3 linked regions of the Xanthobacter dioxanivorans genome follow. The protein of the gene in region 1 interacts with the protein of each later gene in a pairwise test. Links are inferred from orthologs where the notes say so. Each region holds a gene or a part of one and is shown in the gene's direction. Other genes may lie near its edges. The genes, in order: EZH22_RS06330, EZH22_RS08720 and EZH22_RS19945.

The links.
Region 2: the proteins of EZH22_RS06330 (region 1) and EZH22_RS08720 interact in binary tests that used the Escherichia coli proteins (3 or more experiments, as listed by UniProt). The link is inferred for Xanthobacter dioxanivorans from one-to-one orthologs.
Region 3: the proteins of EZH22_RS06330 (region 1) and EZH22_RS19945 interact in binary tests that used the Escherichia coli proteins (3 or more experiments, as listed by UniProt). The link is inferred for Xanthobacter dioxanivorans from one-to-one orthologs.

The regions. Positions count from the first base shown.
Region 1 is NZ_CP063362.1:1,310,979-1,316,953, forward strand. The notes cover bases 1,245-4,573. They hold EZH22_RS06330 ([protein-PII] uridylyltransferase), read left to right. Parts: upstream 1,245-1,568; coding sequence 1,569-4,373; downstream 4,374-4,573. Other genes in these bases: EZH22_RS06325 (hypothetical protein), read right to left, coding at 1,245-1,420. Also shown: EZH22_RS06320 (transglycosylase domain-containing protein), read right to left, coding at 1-650; more of EZH22_RS06325, read right to left, coding at 890-1,244; tRNA 2-thiouridine(34) synthase MnmA, read left to right, coding at 4,649-5,821; EZH22_RS06340 (class I SAM-dependent methyltransferase), read left to right, coding at 5,851-5,975.
Region 2 is NZ_CP063362.1:1,842,118-1,847,584, reverse strand. What follows is about bases 1,433-4,253. They hold EZH22_RS08720 (P-II family nitrogen regulator), read left to right. Parts: upstream 1,433-2,584; coding sequence 2,585-2,923; downstream 2,924-4,253. Other genes in these bases: EZH22_RS08715 (ammonium transporter), read left to right, coding at 2,953-4,253; EZH22_RS08725 (hypothetical protein), read right to left, coding at 2,347-2,598; tesB (acyl-CoA thioesterase II), read left to right, coding at 1,433-2,271. Also shown: EZH22_RS08735 (ubiquinone biosynthesis hydroxylase), read right to left, coding at 1-1,171; more of tesB, read left to right, coding at 1,399-1,432; more of EZH22_RS08715, read left to right, coding at 4,254-4,449; ileS (isoleucine--tRNA ligase), read left to right, coding at 4,855-5,467. UniProt on the Escherichia coli protein: Involved in the regulation of nitrogen metabolism. Regulates the activity of its targets by protein-protein interaction in response to the nitrogen status of the cell.
Region 3 is NZ_CP063362.1:4,280,871-4,284,461, reverse strand. The notes cover bases 731-3,591. They hold EZH22_RS19945 (P-II family nitrogen regulator), read left to right. Parts: upstream 731-1,922; coding sequence 1,923-2,261; downstream 2,262-3,591. Other genes in these bases: glnA (type I glutamate--ammonia ligase), read left to right, coding at 2,311-3,591. In the rest of the region: EZH22_RS19955 (EamA family transporter), read left to right, coding at 1-203. UniProt on the Escherichia coli protein: P-II indirectly controls the transcription of the glutamine synthetase gene (glnA). P-II prevents NR-II-catalyzed conversion of NR-I to NR-I-phosphate, the transcriptional activator of GlnA. When P-II is uridylylated to P-II-UMP, these events are reversed.

The DNA.
Region 1 (5,975 bases):
CACAGGGCCAGCACCAGCTCCTGCACCTTGCGCGAGGCGGTGCGCTCCTGGGTGAGGAACAGGTTCTTGGCCAGCTGCTGGGTCAGCGTCGAGCCGCCCTGCCGCAGGCGCCGCGAGGTGAGATTGGTGACCAGCGCCCGCGCCAGGCCCTCCGGATCGAGGCCGAAATGACTGTAGAAGCGCTGGTCCTCGATGGCGACGAACGCCTTCGGCAGATAGGGCGGCAGCTCGCGGATGGGCACCGCGACACCGCCCATGTCGCCGCGCGTCGCCAGCGCCTTGCCGTCGGCGGCCAGCACGGTGACGGTGGGCGGACGCTTGGGGATCATCAGCGTCTGCATGGGCGGCAGCTTCGACGCCTCGTAGGCGATGACGCCGGCGAGGGCCAGGACGCCCCACAGGCCGAGGATGAAGCCCCATTTGACGAGGCGGAACAGGAACGGCCCCCGCCGCCTGCGCCGCGGGCGGGCGGGCGGCTCGGCGCGGCCGCGGCGGGGCGCCGGCGGCTCCGGCGGTGGCTCGGCCTTCTTCGCGGCGCGGACGCGGCGCGGCGGGTCCGCCGGAGGCGGGGCGCCACCCGAGCGGTCGCGCGCATCGAGGCGGATGTCGAACAGGGATTCCTGGCGCTCCAGCACCGGTTCCCGCCTCATGCCCTCGCCTCGTCCGCGTGCCACCATCCGCAAGACCCGTCGCTCACCAATCGATCGATTCCCGCCCCTTCCACCATGGAATTGGGGCGGAAGCGCAGCGCGTGCCGCAGACGCCTTCCCGGCGGCCGCGATGGCGAAAGGTAAGGTCGGCGGCCATAAGGAGCGGTTAAGGAAGGCCCGCAAAGCCGGCCCCGGCGGGGGTCAAGCCGGGACGCCAGCGATCCCACGGCGTGCCGCCGCTACGGCGTGCACTTGTCCCAGAAGCCGACCCGGCGGTCAGGGGTCTTGTAATACCAGCACATGCCGTTGGCCGGAGCCGGACCCGCCACGGAGGTGGCAAGTCCCGGCTGCAGTGAGCCGAGGGCCGCGCCGGCCGCCACTGGCCCGCCGGGCCCCCACGCACGCTGGGACGGCTGGAGCACCACCGGCGACGGGTCGTCGGGCGGCGGGGCCATGCGGGGGGCCTGCGTCGTCGGCCGCGTCGGCTGCGGCTTCGGGTAGGGGTTCGGCCGCGGATCCGGCGTCGGGTCCGGACGCAGCGGGGACGTGGACCGGGACCGCGTGGTCGGCGACGTGCGGGCGGGCTGGGTGGGCTTCGGCGTCGGGCGCGCGCTCGGCCGGGTCTGGGCCGGTGACTGCCGGGTCTGGGCCGCTGTCTGCGCCTGCGCGGCCTGCGTGCCCACGGCCAAGCCGGCGACAGTCAAGCCGGCGACAGTCAACCCGGCCATGACGAGGACCGCCGGCACCCTCCCCCTCGTCCATCCTCGCATGATGCATCTCCTTGCGTCAGGTACGCATCCTCCCTCCGAAGATGGGCGCTTTGATGAGCGCAGCCGCAACACGCCGCTCGCGGCCAGCGGATGATTGCGGTAAAGGGGAAGACTGCCTTTTCCTCGCGGGCCTTGCAGATCGCCGAGCATGTCCACCATCCGTACCCCCAGAGCCCACCGCGTCATCGGCGAACCCTTCGAAGGCTTGATGCTCAAGGCGGAGATCCGAGAGATCGGCGCCGCCCACAAGGGACGTGACATCGACCTGCGCAACGCGGTCGTGCTCCGCCTCAAGAAGGCCCTCCAGGAGGGCCACGCCGAAGCTGAGCGCCTGTTGAAGGAGGACGGCTGCGGGCGCTGCTGCGCCATGCGCCTGTCCGCCCTGCAGGACGCGGTCATCACCTCGGCCCATGAGGTGGCGGCCACCTTCCTCTATCCGGTGGACAACCCCTCCCGCTCGGAGCGCATGGCCGTCGCCGCGGTGGGCGGATACGGCCGGGGCATGATGGCGCCAGGGTCCGACACGGACATCCTGTTCCTCTTGCCCTACAAGCAGACCGCCTGGGGCGAGAGCGTGGCCGAGGCCATGCTTTATATCCTGTGGGATCTCGGGCTGAAGGTGGGCCACGCCACGCGCTCGGTGGAGGAGTGCCTGCGCCAGGCGCGGGCGGACTTCACCATCCGCACCTCCATCCTCGAGGCGCGCTACCTGGTGGGCGAGAAAGCCCTGTTCGAGGACCTGGAGAAGCGCTTCGACAAGGAAGTAGTGGAAGGCACCGGGGCCGAGTTCGTCGCCGCCAAGATGGCGGAGCGGGAAGAGCGCCTGCGCCGCTCCGGCCAGTCGCGCTACCTGGTCGAACCCAATGTGAAGGACGGCAAGGGCGGGCTGCGCGACCTGCACACCCTGTTCTGGATCGCCAAGTACGTCTACCGGGTGCAGACCACCAGCCAGCTGGTGGCGAAGGCGGTCTTCACCCGCGAGGAGGCGCGCCTCTTCACCCGCTGCGAGGACTTCCTCTGGTCGGTGCGCTGCCATCTCCACTTCCTCACCGGCCGCCCCGAGGACCGCCTGTCCTTCGACGTGCAGCGGGATATGGCCCAGCGCCTCGGCTACACGGAGCATCCCGGCCAGAAGGACGTGGAACGCTTCATGAAGCACTATTTCCTCGTGGCGAAGGATGTGGGCGACCTTACCGCCATCCTCTCCGCCGCGCTGGAGGAGCGCCACGAGAAGCCGGTTCCCGGCCTCAAGGGCATGGTGGAGCGCTTCCGTGCCGGCTCGCGCCGCATCACGCTGAAGGAAACGACGGACTTCATCCTCGACCATGACCGCCTGAACGTGGCGGACGAGGACGCGTTCCGGCGCGACCCGGTCAACCTCATCCGCATCTTCCACGTGGCGGACAAGCGCAACCTCGCGCTCCATCCCGATGCCATGCAGCTGGCCGCCCGCTCGCTGCCGCTGATCGACGCCGCCGTGCGCGAGAATGCCGAGGCGAACCGCCTGTTCCTGGAGATCGTCACCTCGAAGAACGCGCCTGAGACGGTCCTGCGGCGCATGAACGAGGCCGGCGTGCTCGGCCGCTTCCTGCCGGAGTTCGGCAAGGTCGTGGCCATGATGCAATTCAACATGTACCACCACTATACGGTGGACGAGCACCTCTTGCGCTGCATCGGCGTGCTCTCGGAGATCGAGCGCAAGGTCAATCCGGAGAACGGCCTCGCCAACGACCTCATGGGCACGGTGAAGAACCGCAACCTGCTCTATGTGGCCCTGCTCCTGCACGACATCGCCAAGGGCCGCCCCGAGGACCACTCGGTGGCCGGCGCCCGCATCGCCCGGCGCCTGTGCCCGCGCTTCGGCCTCTCGCCGGTGGAGACCGAGACGGTGGCCTGGCTGGTGGAGCAGCACCTCGTCATGTCGCAGGTGGCCCAGTCCCGCGACCTGTCCGACCGCAAGACCATCGAGAACTTCGCCTCGGTGGTGCAGAACCTCGAGCGCATGAAGCTGCTCACCATCATCACCACCGCCGATATCAAGGCGGTGGGGCCGGGCACGTGGAACGGCTGGAAGGCCCAGCTGCTGCGCACGCTTTATTATGAGACCGAGCCGGTCCTCACCGGCGGCTTCTCGGAAGTGGACCGGGGCAAGCGCGTCACCGCCGCCCAGGGCCAGTTCCGCCACGCGCTTTCCGACTGGACCGACGAGAAGGTGGCCACCTACGTGGCGCGGCACTACCCGCCCTACTGGCTGCGGGTGGACCTCGACACCAAGCTGCGCCACGCCCGCTTCGTCGATGCCACCGAGCAGGCCGGTCGCTCCATCGCCACCCATGCGGCGCTGGAGCCGGGGCGCGGCATCACCACCCTCACCGTGCTCGCGCCCGACCATCCCAAGCTGCTGTCGATCATCGCCGGGGCGTGCGCGGCGGCGGGGGCGAACATCGTGGACGCCCACATCTCCACCACCACCGACGGCCTTGCCCTCGACACCATCGCCATCCGCCGCGCCTTCGACCGGGACGACGACGAACTGCGCCGCGCCGGCCGCATCCAGGAGGCGGTGGAGCAGGCGCTGACCGGCGAGGTCCGGCTGCCGGAGGTGATGGCCCGCAAGCTGCCCAAGGGCCGCCGCACCTTCACCGTGGAGCCCGAGGTGACGGTGAACAATTCCTGGTCCAACCGGCACACGGTGGTGGAGGTGTCCGGCCTCGACCGGCCGGGCCTGCTGTTCGCCCTCACCAACACCCTGTCGCGGCTCAACCTCAACATCGCCTCGGCGCATGTGGCCACCTTCGGCGAGCGGGCGGTGGACGTGTTCTACGTCACCGACCTGATGGGCGCGAAGATCACCGGCGCCGCCCGCCAGTCCACCATAAGGCGGGCGCTGATCGCGGTGTTCGAGGGCCCGGCGGAGGACGAGGAGCCCGCCCGCCGCGCCGCGCGCGCATAGGAGCGTCGGCGCGCCTCGCACCCCCCGCATCCGTCGGTCCCACGAGAGGGGAGCTGCGTGCAGCCTGCCCCGGCGGCGCGACCGACCCCGATTTTGCCGTGATGCAGGACCAAGAGGACGCGGCCCAGAGAACGGGGCCCGAGAACCTCGCCCGGAAACCTGGCCCGGAAACCTGGCCCGGAAACCTGGCCTGAGAACGGGAACGAATTGCGTCCCGGGCGCACGCACCTATATTGAGGCCGCGCCCGCGCCACGCGGCGGAACGAAGAACCAACATGATCCCAGCGGCTCCTCCCTTCGACATGCCGGGCGACCCCGCCTCCATCCGCGTGGTGGTGGCCATGTCGGGCGGGGTGGATTCCTCCGTGGTGGCGGGCCTCCTGGCGCGCGCCGGCTATGACGTGGTGGGCGTGACGCTCCAGCTCTACGACCATGGCGAGGCGGCCCACCGGCGCGGCGCCTGCTGTGCCGGGCAGGACATCTACGACGCCAGCGAGGTGGCCCGCACCCTGGGCATCCCCCATTACGTGCTGGATTATGAAAGCCGCTTCCAGGAGGAGGTGATCGACCGCTTCGCCGCGAGCTACGCCGCGGGCGTCACGCCGATCCCCTGCGTGGACTGCAACCGCACGGTCAAGTTCCGCGACCTCCTCGCCACAGCCGAGGAGCTCGGCGCCCGCTACCTGGCCACCGGCCATTATGTGGCCAGCCGAGCGCTGCCCGATGGCCGGCGCGGCCTCTTCCGGGCGGCGGAGGAGGCGCGCGACCAGTCCTATTTCCTTTATGCCACCACCGCCGCGCAGCTCGACCGCCTGCGCTTCCCCCTCGGCGAGATGCGCAAGGCGGACGTGCGGGCGCTCGCCGCCGAATTCGGCCTGCCGGTGGCGGACAAGCCGGACAGCCAGGACATCTGCTTCGTGCCCGGCGGCGACTATGCGGAAGTGGTGGAGCGTCTGCGCCCCGAAGCCGCCGAGCCGGGCGACATCGTGCATCTCGACGGCCGCGTGCTCGGCCGCCATCGCGGCGTCATGCACTACACCATCGGACAGCGGAAGGGCCTCGGCATCGCCACGCCCGAACCGCTCTACGTGATCGCCATCGACGCGGCGCGGCGGGAAGTGCGGGTCGGCCCGCGCGAGGCTCTGGCGGTGCGCGCCATCCATATGGCCGACGTGAACTGGCTCGGCGACATGCCGTTCGAGGAGGCCGTGGCGCGGGAGGCGGAGGTGTTCGTGAAGGTGCGCTCGACGCGCCCGCCGGTGCCTGCCCGGCTCGGCCGTGGCGCCGATGGCACACCGGCCGTCTATCTGGCGGTCGGCGAGGAAGGCGTTGCGCCGGGGCAGGCCTGCGTGCTCTACGATGGCGCCGGAGCCGCCGCCCGCCTCTATGGCGGCGGCACGATCGTGAAGGCGGAGCGGGTGGCCAAGAGCATCGCCGAGGTCGCCTGAGGGGCGGCTGGGGCTGGGAGAGACCGACGATGGCGGTTCAGTACGATCTCGAAGGGCAGAAGCGCGTCTACGCCAAGTGGGCGCCCATCTACGACAAGGTCTATGTGAAGCTGCTCGCCGACGCCCAGCGCAAGGCGGCGAACGCCGCCGCCGC
Region 2 (5,467 bases), 530 kb from region 1 along the record:
CCCGGAGCGCGTCGGAGTGGTTGGAAAACAGGCGGTTGAGCCCGTCCGTCGCCACGCCCATGGCCAGGGTGTCGAACCGCCGCCAGCGCTGGTAGCGCTCCAGCACCGAGGGGGCGGCGAAATCGAGCCCGACCCGCGCCGCGTCGGTCACCGCCTCGGCCAGCGCCGCCACGTCGCGCAGGCCCATGTTGAGGCCCTGCCCGGCGATGGGGTGGATCAGGTGGGCCGCGTCGCCCACCAGGGCGAGGCGCTCGCCGATGAAGGTGCGGGCCATGGCGAAGCCGAGGGGATAGGGGCGCGGCTTCGACACCGGCTTCACCCAGCCCAGCCGGTGGCCGAAGCGCTGCTCCAGCTCCTCCTGGAACAGGACCGGGGGCAGCGCCACCAGCCGCTCGGCATCCGCCGTGCGCTCGGTCCAGACGATGGAGCTGCGGTTGCCGGGCAAAGGCAGGGTGGCGAAGGGGCCGGCGGGCAGGAAGTGCTCCTCGGCGCGGCCCTCGTGCGGACGCTCGTGCTCCACCGTGAAGGTGATGCCGCTCTGGCCGTAGCCCCACGAGACGTTGGCGATGCCGGCCATGGCGCGGATGCGCGAGCGGGCCCCGTCGCAGGCGACGAGGAGCTGCGCGCGCAGCGGCGCGCCCGAGGCGCTCGAAAGGCTCACGCCGCTGCGGTCGGCGGCAAACGCATCCACCGCCTCGGCGCGCAGGTCGATGCCCGCCGCCCGCGCGCAATCGACGAGGGCATGCTGCAGGGCGGCGTTGGGCACCATGTAGGCGAAGGCCTCGCCCGGCTCCAGGGCACCGTCCTCCAGTCCGCCGTCGAAGGTGAGGAAGGTGGGCCGCGCCACGTCCTTGGTGCGGCTGTCGGTGACCACCATGGACCGGATCGGCTCCGCCTCCCGGCTGATCCGCTCCCAGGCGCCCAGGGTGGTCAGCAGCCGCCGCGCCCCGGCGGCGATGGCCGAGGCCCGCCCGTCTTCGATGGTCGGCTTCGCCAGGGCCGGATCGAACAGCACGATGTCCGCGTCCGGCCCGAGGCCCTGGCGCAGGGCGAGGGCGAGGCTGAGCCCGGCGAGGCCGCCGCCGACGATGGCGACATCCGCCCGCGCGGCCGCCGCCGTGGCGGCGGCGCCCGGTGCGAATTCCGGGTGGGGCGCATTCAGGGAGGCCATTGTTCTGCTCCTTGGACTTCTCCGGTGCCGCGGGCACCGTGGTCGTGTGGCGCCGGCCGGCGCGGCCTGTGCTCTTTTCCGCACCAGGCGGTGCGGTCCCGCGTCACCCTATACGGCAAGCGGCTGACGTTTTCGGGGTTGACGCGGACGGCGCCGGCATGGCGTCCTCGCTGTCCATCCCTTTCGCCCGATCGCCCCGCGCGACGGCGCCCAACGAGCCGAGCCGCATGACCGGATCACCGTCCAACGTGGGTACGCTTCTGGACATCCTCGACCTTGAAACCCTGGAGATCAACCTGTTCCGCGGTCGCACCGCGTCCCCGGACGGCGGCCGCGTGTTCGGCGGGCAGGTGGTGGCCCAGGCGCTGGTGGCGGCGCGGCGGACGGTGGAGGCGGATCGCATCGCCCACTCGCTTCACGGCTACTTCCTGCTCGGCGGGGATCCGCGGGTGCCCATCATCTACGACGTGGACCGCATCCGCGACGGGCGCTCCTTCACCACCCGGCGGGTGGTCGCCATCCAGCACGGCCAGGCCATCTTCACCATGGCGGTGTCGTTCCAGATCGAGGAGAGCGGCCTGTTTCACCAGGGCACCATGCCCGAGGTGCCCCTGCCGGAGGATCTGCCCTCCGACGAAGTCTGGCGCGAGCGCCTCCTCGCCCGCTTTCCGCGCGCCGCGCGGGCCGACTGGATGTCCCTGCGCCCGCTGGAGGTGAAGCCCACCACCCTCGACCCCGCGTATCTCGGCGCCCCGGGGACGCGGCCGAGCATGTGGGTGCGCGCCAGAGATCCCTTGCCGGACGATCTGCCTACGCATCAGGCGGTCCTTGCCTATGCTTCAGACCTTTCCCTGCTCCAGGCGGCGTTGCTGCCGCACGGGAAATCGGTGTTCGACCCCGACCTGCAGGTGGCCAGCCTCGATCATGCGCTGTGGTTTCACCGCCGCTTTCGCGCCGACGAGTGGCTGCTCTACGTGCAGGAGAGCCCCGCGGCGTTCGCAGGGCGGGGTTTCTGCCGCGGGGAGCTGTTCACCCGCGACGGACTTCTGGTCGCCTCGGCGGCGCAGGAGGGGCTGATGCGACCGGTAACGCCCCGATAATCGCGGGCATCCCTACTTCCGCACCATCCCCAACCCCCGCCATGCACAGACCTGAGTTATAAATAGGCTTAGAAGCTAAAAATTAGGCAGCAAAAGCGGCGATCGGGCGGCAAAGCCCGGCCCGCGCGCGCCGTGGCGTAAAAATATGCACGGGACTCCCACCTCCTGATCTCTTGGCACGGTAATTGATTCCAATGCCGCAGGCTTGCCAGCCGCGGCGCGGATCTCCCCGGCCCGCTCGGCGAAGCCGCCGCGAAAAAACACCGCGCGTACCCGTTCCGGGGCGGCGGCATCAGGGGACAGGGACCGATCCATGAAGATCGTCATGGCCATCATCAAGCCATTCAAGCTGGAGGAGGTGCGCGACGCCCTCACCGGTATCGGTGTGCACGGTCTGACCGTGACCGAGGTGAAGGGATACGGGCGGCAGAAGGGCCACACCGAGATCTACCGCGGTGCCGAATATGCCGTGAGCTTCCTGCCGAAGCTCAAGATCGAGGTGGCCGTGGCCGCCGATCAGGTCGCGAAGGTGGTGGAGGCGATCACCGCTTCCGCGAAGACCGGGCAGATCGGCGACGGCAAGATCTTCGTTTTCCCGATCGACCACGCCGTGCGCATCCGCACCGGCGAGACCGACGCCGACGCGCTTTGAGCCTTCCTCATTCGACGGAGCTTTCTTCCATGACGTCCAAGACGTGGTCCCGCGTGGGGATTCCCGCGCTTCTTCTGGCGACGGCGTTCGCCTTGCCAGCCTTGGCACAGACCGCCGCGCCCGCCGCCGACGCCGGCACCACGGCCGCCGCGGCCGCGGCCGCGCCCACCGTGAACAAGGGCGACGTGGCCTGGATGCTCACGTCCTCGCTGCTCGTGCTGATGATGTCGGTGCCGGGCCTGTTCCTGTTCTACGGCGGCCTGGTACGCGCCAAGAACATGCTCTCGGTGCTGATGCAGGTCGGCTACTGCGTGTGCATCGTCGGCCTCATCTGGGTGCTGTACGGCTACTCCCTCGCCTTCACCGGCGGCTCGCCCTTCATCGGCGGCTTCTCCAAGGCGTTCCTCTCGGGCGTGACCACCGACTCCCTGGCGGCCACCTTCTCGGTTGGCGTGGCAATTCCGGAACTCGTCTACATCGCGTTCCAGATGACCTTCGCCATGATCACCCCCGCCCTGATCTTCGGCGCCTTCGCGGAGCGCACCAAGTTCACCGCCGTGGTCCTGTTCGTGCCGCTGTGGGTGACCTTCGTGTACTTCCCGGTGGCCCACATGGTCTGGTACTGGGCCGGCCCTGACGCCATCGACGCGGCCGCCAAGGCGGTTGCCGCCGCCGCTGACGGCGCCGCCAAGACCGCCGCGCAGACCGCCCTCGACGCCGTCCTCGCCGATGCCGGCTACATCTTCTCCCTCGGAGCCATCGACTTCGCGGGCGGCACCGTGGTGCACATCAATGCCGGCATCGCCGGCCTGGTGGCCTGCCTGATGGTGGGCAAGCGGCTCGGCTACGGCAAGGAGGCGCTCTCGCCCCACTCGCTCACCCTCACCATGGTCGGCGCCTCCCTGCTGTGGGTCGGCTGGTTCGGCTTCAACGCCGGCTCGAACCTCGAGTCGAACGCGGTGACCGGCCTCGCCATGATGAACACGTTCATCGCCACCTGCGCCGCGGCCATCTCCTGGATGTTCGTGGAGTGGCTGGTGAAGGGCAAGCCCTCCATGCTGGGCCTGGCCTCGGGCATCGTCGCCGGCCTCGTGGCCGTCACGCCGCCGTCGGGCTTCTCCGGCATCATGGGCTCGCTGGTGCTGGGGCTGGTCGTCTCCCCGATCTGCTTCATCTTCTGCACCGCCGTGAAGAACGCGTTCGGCTATGACGACGCGCTCGACGTGTTCGGCGTGCACGGCATCGGCGGCATCGTCGGCGCCATCGCCACCGGCATCCTGGTGAACCCGGCCCTCGGCGGCACAGGCATCTTCGACTACACCATCGGCAAGGTCGCCGACTACGACATGGCCACCCAGCTGATCGCGCAGGTCAAGGGCGTGCTCATCACCGTGGCCTGGTCCGGCATCGGCACCGCGGTGATCCTGTTCGTGATCTCGGTGGTGGTGGGCCTGCGTCCCACGACCGACGTGGAGCGCGAGGGCCTCGACATCAACGAGCACGGCGAACGCGCCTACCACTCGTGAGCCTTTACCGGGGCGGCGCTGCCGCCCCGGCGATTTAAAAAAGAGGGGAACCAAGAAAGCCCCGGCACCTCGGTGCCGGGGTCTTTTTTTGCGCGCCCGGTGGCTGGCGCCTTGCAGTGCCGGAGGCCTTTTTGGCGCGCCCGGCGGCGGGCGCGCCGGCGCGGGGCTTTTTGCGCGGACGGGCCGGGGGCCGGGCGCTGCGCGGATCTGTGGGCTTTTCGCGGCCGGGGCCGCCTGCTAGAAGCCGGATCCATGTGCGGATCGTCCCATTCCGGCGGGCTTGCGCCCCGCCACGCAGCGCCCCTTGCGGCGCGAATTATCGGCCCGGCCCCCCGCCGGCGCGGCTGAGCGCGCGGGGGACGCCGGGTTCGTCCGCCTGATCCGACCTCATCCCCCGAGCGTTCCATGACCGAAAAGCCCCCGTCCGGCGCCCCGGACTATTCCAAGACCCTGTTTTTGCCCGAGACGGCGTTCCCCATGCGCGGCGGCCTGCCCCAGAAGGAGCCGGAACTGCTGGCCCGCTGGGCGCGCACCGATCTCTACGGCCGCCTGCGCGAGGCCGGACGCGGCCGCGCCCGCTTCGTGCTGCACGACGGCCCGCCTTATGCCAACGGCAACATCCATATCGGCCATGCGCTCAACAAGATCCTCAAGGACGTGGTGACGCGCTCCCAGCAGATGCTCGGCTACGACTCGAACTACGTGCCCGGCTGGGACTGCCACGGCCTGCCCATCGAGTGGAAGATCGAGGAGGAGAACTACCGCAAGAAGGGCAAGCAGAAGCCCGATTTCTCCGACGCCGCCGCCATGGTGGCCTTCCGCCAGGAATGCCGCGCCTATGCCGAGCACTGGCTCGCCGTCCAGCGCGAGGAGTTCAAGCGCCTCGGCGTGGAGGGCGACTGGGACCACCCCTACACCACCATGGCCTTCATGGCGGAAGCCCAGATCGCCCGCGAGATCATGAAGTTCGCCGAGAACGGGCTTTTGTACCGTGGCTCGAAGCCGGTCATGTGGTCCG
Region 3 (3,591 bases), 3.0 Mb from region 1 along the record:
GCCTCGCCACCGGAGCCTCCTGGCTGTGCTACTTCCGCGCCCTGAAGGCAGGCGACGCCGCCCGCGTGGCGCCGGTGGACAAGCTCAGCGTGGTGCTGGTGGCGATTTTCGGCGTCGTCTTCCTGGGCGAGCGCCTGTCGGCGGCGGCGGCGCTCGGCGTTGCCCTCATCGCGGCCGGGGCGGTGCTGGTGGCGGTGGGCTGATCCACATCAGGCGCCGAGCCTATCGTACAGCTCGGCATAGACCGCGCGCAGCGCCTCCGGCAGGTCGTCGGCCACGAGGCCGGGCCCGGCGCTGCGCGCCGCCTGCCCGTGCAACCACACCGCCGCGCAGGCGGCGTCGAAGGTGGGCATGCCCTGCGCCAGCAGGCCGGTGGCGATCCCCGCCAGCACGTCGCCGGCACCGGCGGTGGCGAGCCAGGCCGGCGCATTCTCGGCGATGGCGGCCCGTCCGTCTGGGGCGGCCACCACCGTGTCCGGCCCCTTGAGCACCACCACCGCGCCGAGCCGGACGGCGGCCGCGCGCGTGCGCGCGAGCTTGGACGGAGCTTCCAGCACCTGCGGATCGCCACGGAACATGCGGGCGAACTCGCCCTCATGGGGCGTGACGATCAAACCGTCGGTGCGCGCGGCGATGGCGGCGAGCGCCCAGGGCACGCCGGCATAGCTGGTGAGGGCGTCGGCATCGAGCACCAGCCGGCGGCCGGGGCGGCGATCTCGATCTTCTCCCGCGTCGCCGCGCCGGAGCCGAGGCCGGGGCCGAGCACCACCGTGCCGAGCCTGCGATCGGACAGAAGGCCGGCCAGGGCTGGCGCATCCTCGACGGGGCGCGGCATCAGCGCCGCATAGGAGGCGGCATGCAGCGCCAGCGCATCGGGCGGGCAGGCGACCGTGACCAGCCCCGCCCCGGCGCGCAGCGCCCCGCGGGCGGCGAGCCGGGCGGCGCCGCAGGTCCACGGGCCGCCGCTCACCACCACCGCATGGCCACGGTCATATTTGTGGCCCATGGCCGCCGGCAGCGGAAAGGCATCCCGCCACAGATCCGGCATGTTCACGAAGGTCGCCGGGCGGATGACCGCCAGAGCCTCGTCGGGAATGCCGATATCGGCGACCCGCACCCGGCCGCACAGGCTGCGCCCGGGTTCCAGCAGGTGGCCGGGCTTGCGGCGGAAGAAGGTGACCGTCTCCTTCGCCGGCGCCGCGGCTCCCCGCACCTTGCCCGTCGCCCCGTCGAGCCCCGACGGGAGGTCCACCGCGACAACCGGCCGCCCCGAGGTCGCCATGCGCTGCACCAGCGCCTTCGCCGCGCCGTCGAGATCGCGCGTCAGGCCGGCGCCGTAGAGGGCATCCACAATGACGCCCGCATCGGTGAGGTCGAGGACCGCCGGCTCCTCCACCGGGCCGCGCCAGCGCTCCGCGGCGCGCCGGGCATCGCCGGCGAGCTGCGCCACCGTGCCCAGCAGCGCCACGCGCACCCTGAAGCCGCGCTGGGTCAGCACGCGCGCCGCGACGAAGCCGTCGCCGCCATTGTTCCCCGGCCCGCAGAGCACCACCACGCGCGTGGAGAGTGGAAAGCGCGCCACCGCATCGGCGACGGCGGTACCGGCGCGCTCCATCAGCGTAAAGGATGGAATGCCCATCTCGACGGCGTAGCGGTCGGCCCGGGCCATTTCCTGTGGATCGAGAAGTGCGTGCACGAACAGACCCCCTGCCCCCAATATGTTCAGTTGATGCCCACAAAGTGCACGTCGCCCCGTGCGCACTCGCCTAAAATATTGTCACTCAGCCTATTTCATAATCATAAGCAGCGCTGCTCCTCGGCGGCGCCCGGCATGGGCACATGGGCCGGTTCATGGCACATATCCTGCTTTAATGGTGCCGGCTTGACCATGCGGCGGTGGCCCGGCCCGGGAGATGGAGCGGATGAAGAAGATCGAGGCAATCATTAAGCCCTTCAAGCTCGACGAGGTGAAGGAAGCCCTCCAGGACGTGGGTCTGCAAGGCATTACCGTCACCGAGGCGAAGGGCTTCGGCCGGCAGAAGGGCCATACCGAGCTCTACCGCGGCGCGGAATATGTGGTGGACTTCCTGCCCAAGGTGAAGATTGAGGTGGTCCTCTCCGACGATATGGTAGACAGGGCCGTCGAAGCCATTCGCCGGGCCGCCCAGACCGGGCGTATCGGCGACGGAAAGATCTTCGTATCCTCAATCGAGGAGGCGATCCGCATCCGCACCGGCGAATCCGGCCTCGACGCGATCTGACGCGTCCAATAAAAACCTGCAGGCCAGCAGAAAGGTACAACCCATGACAATCAAGACGGCCAAGGACGTCCTCGACACCATCAAGGCCGAGGACGTGAAGTACGTCGATCTGCGCTTCACCGATCCGCGCGGCAAGTGGCAGCATGTTACCTTTGACATCAGCATGGTCGATGACGAGTTCCTGACCGAGGGGACCGCCTTCGACGGGTCGTCCATCGCCGGCTGGAAGGCGATCAACGAGTCCGACATGCTGCTGATGCCGGATCCGGCGACGACCTGCATCGATCCCTTCTTCTCCGAGACCACCCTCTCGATCGTCTGCGACGTGCTGGAGCCGACCACCGGCCAGCCCTACGGCCGCGACCCGCGCTCCATCGCGAAGAAGGCCGAGGCCTACGCCAAGTCCACCGGCATCGGCGACGCCGTGTATTTCGGTCCCGAGGCCGAGTTCTTCATCTTCGACGACGTCCGCTTCAAGGCGGACCCGTACAACACCGGCTTCAAGCTCGACTCCATCGAGCTGCCGACCAATGGCGACACCGAGTATGAGGGCGGCAACCTCGGCCACCGGGTGAAGACCAAGGGCGGCTACTTCCCCGTGCCCCCCATCGACTCGGCGCAGGACATGCGCTCGGAGATGCTCGCCGCCATGGCGAAGATGGGCGCCAAGGTCGAGAAGCACCACCACGAGGTGGCTTCCGCCCAGCACGAGCTCGGCCTCAAGTTCGGCCCGCTGGTGACCATGGCCGACCACCTTCAGGTCTACAAGTACTGCATCCACCAGGTGGCCAACATCTACGGCAAGACGGCGACCTTCATGCCGAAGCCGGTGTTCGGCGACAACGGCTCGGGCATGCATGTCCACCAGTCCATCTGGAAGGAAGGCAAGCCCCTGTTCGCCGGTGACAAGTATGCGGACCTCAGCGAATACTGCCTGTGGTACATCGGCGGCATCATCAAGCATGCCAAGTCGCTGAACGCCTTCACCAACCCGCTGACCAACTCCTACAAGCGCCTGGTCCCGGGCTATGAGGCCCCGGTGTTGCTCGCCTATTCGGCGCGCAACCGCTCGGCCTCCTGCCGCATTCCGTACACCAACAATCCGAAGGCCAAGCGCGTCGAGGTCCGCTTCCCCGATCCGGGCGCGAACCCCTACCTCGCCTTCGCGGCCCTGTTCATGGCCGGCATGGACGGCATCCTGAACCGGATCGACCCCGGCTCCGCCATGGACAAGGACCTGTACGACCTGCCGCCGGCCGAGCTGAAGCAGATCCCCACCGTGTGCGGCTCGCTGCGCGAGGCCCTCGCCTCCCTCGAGGCGGACCACGAC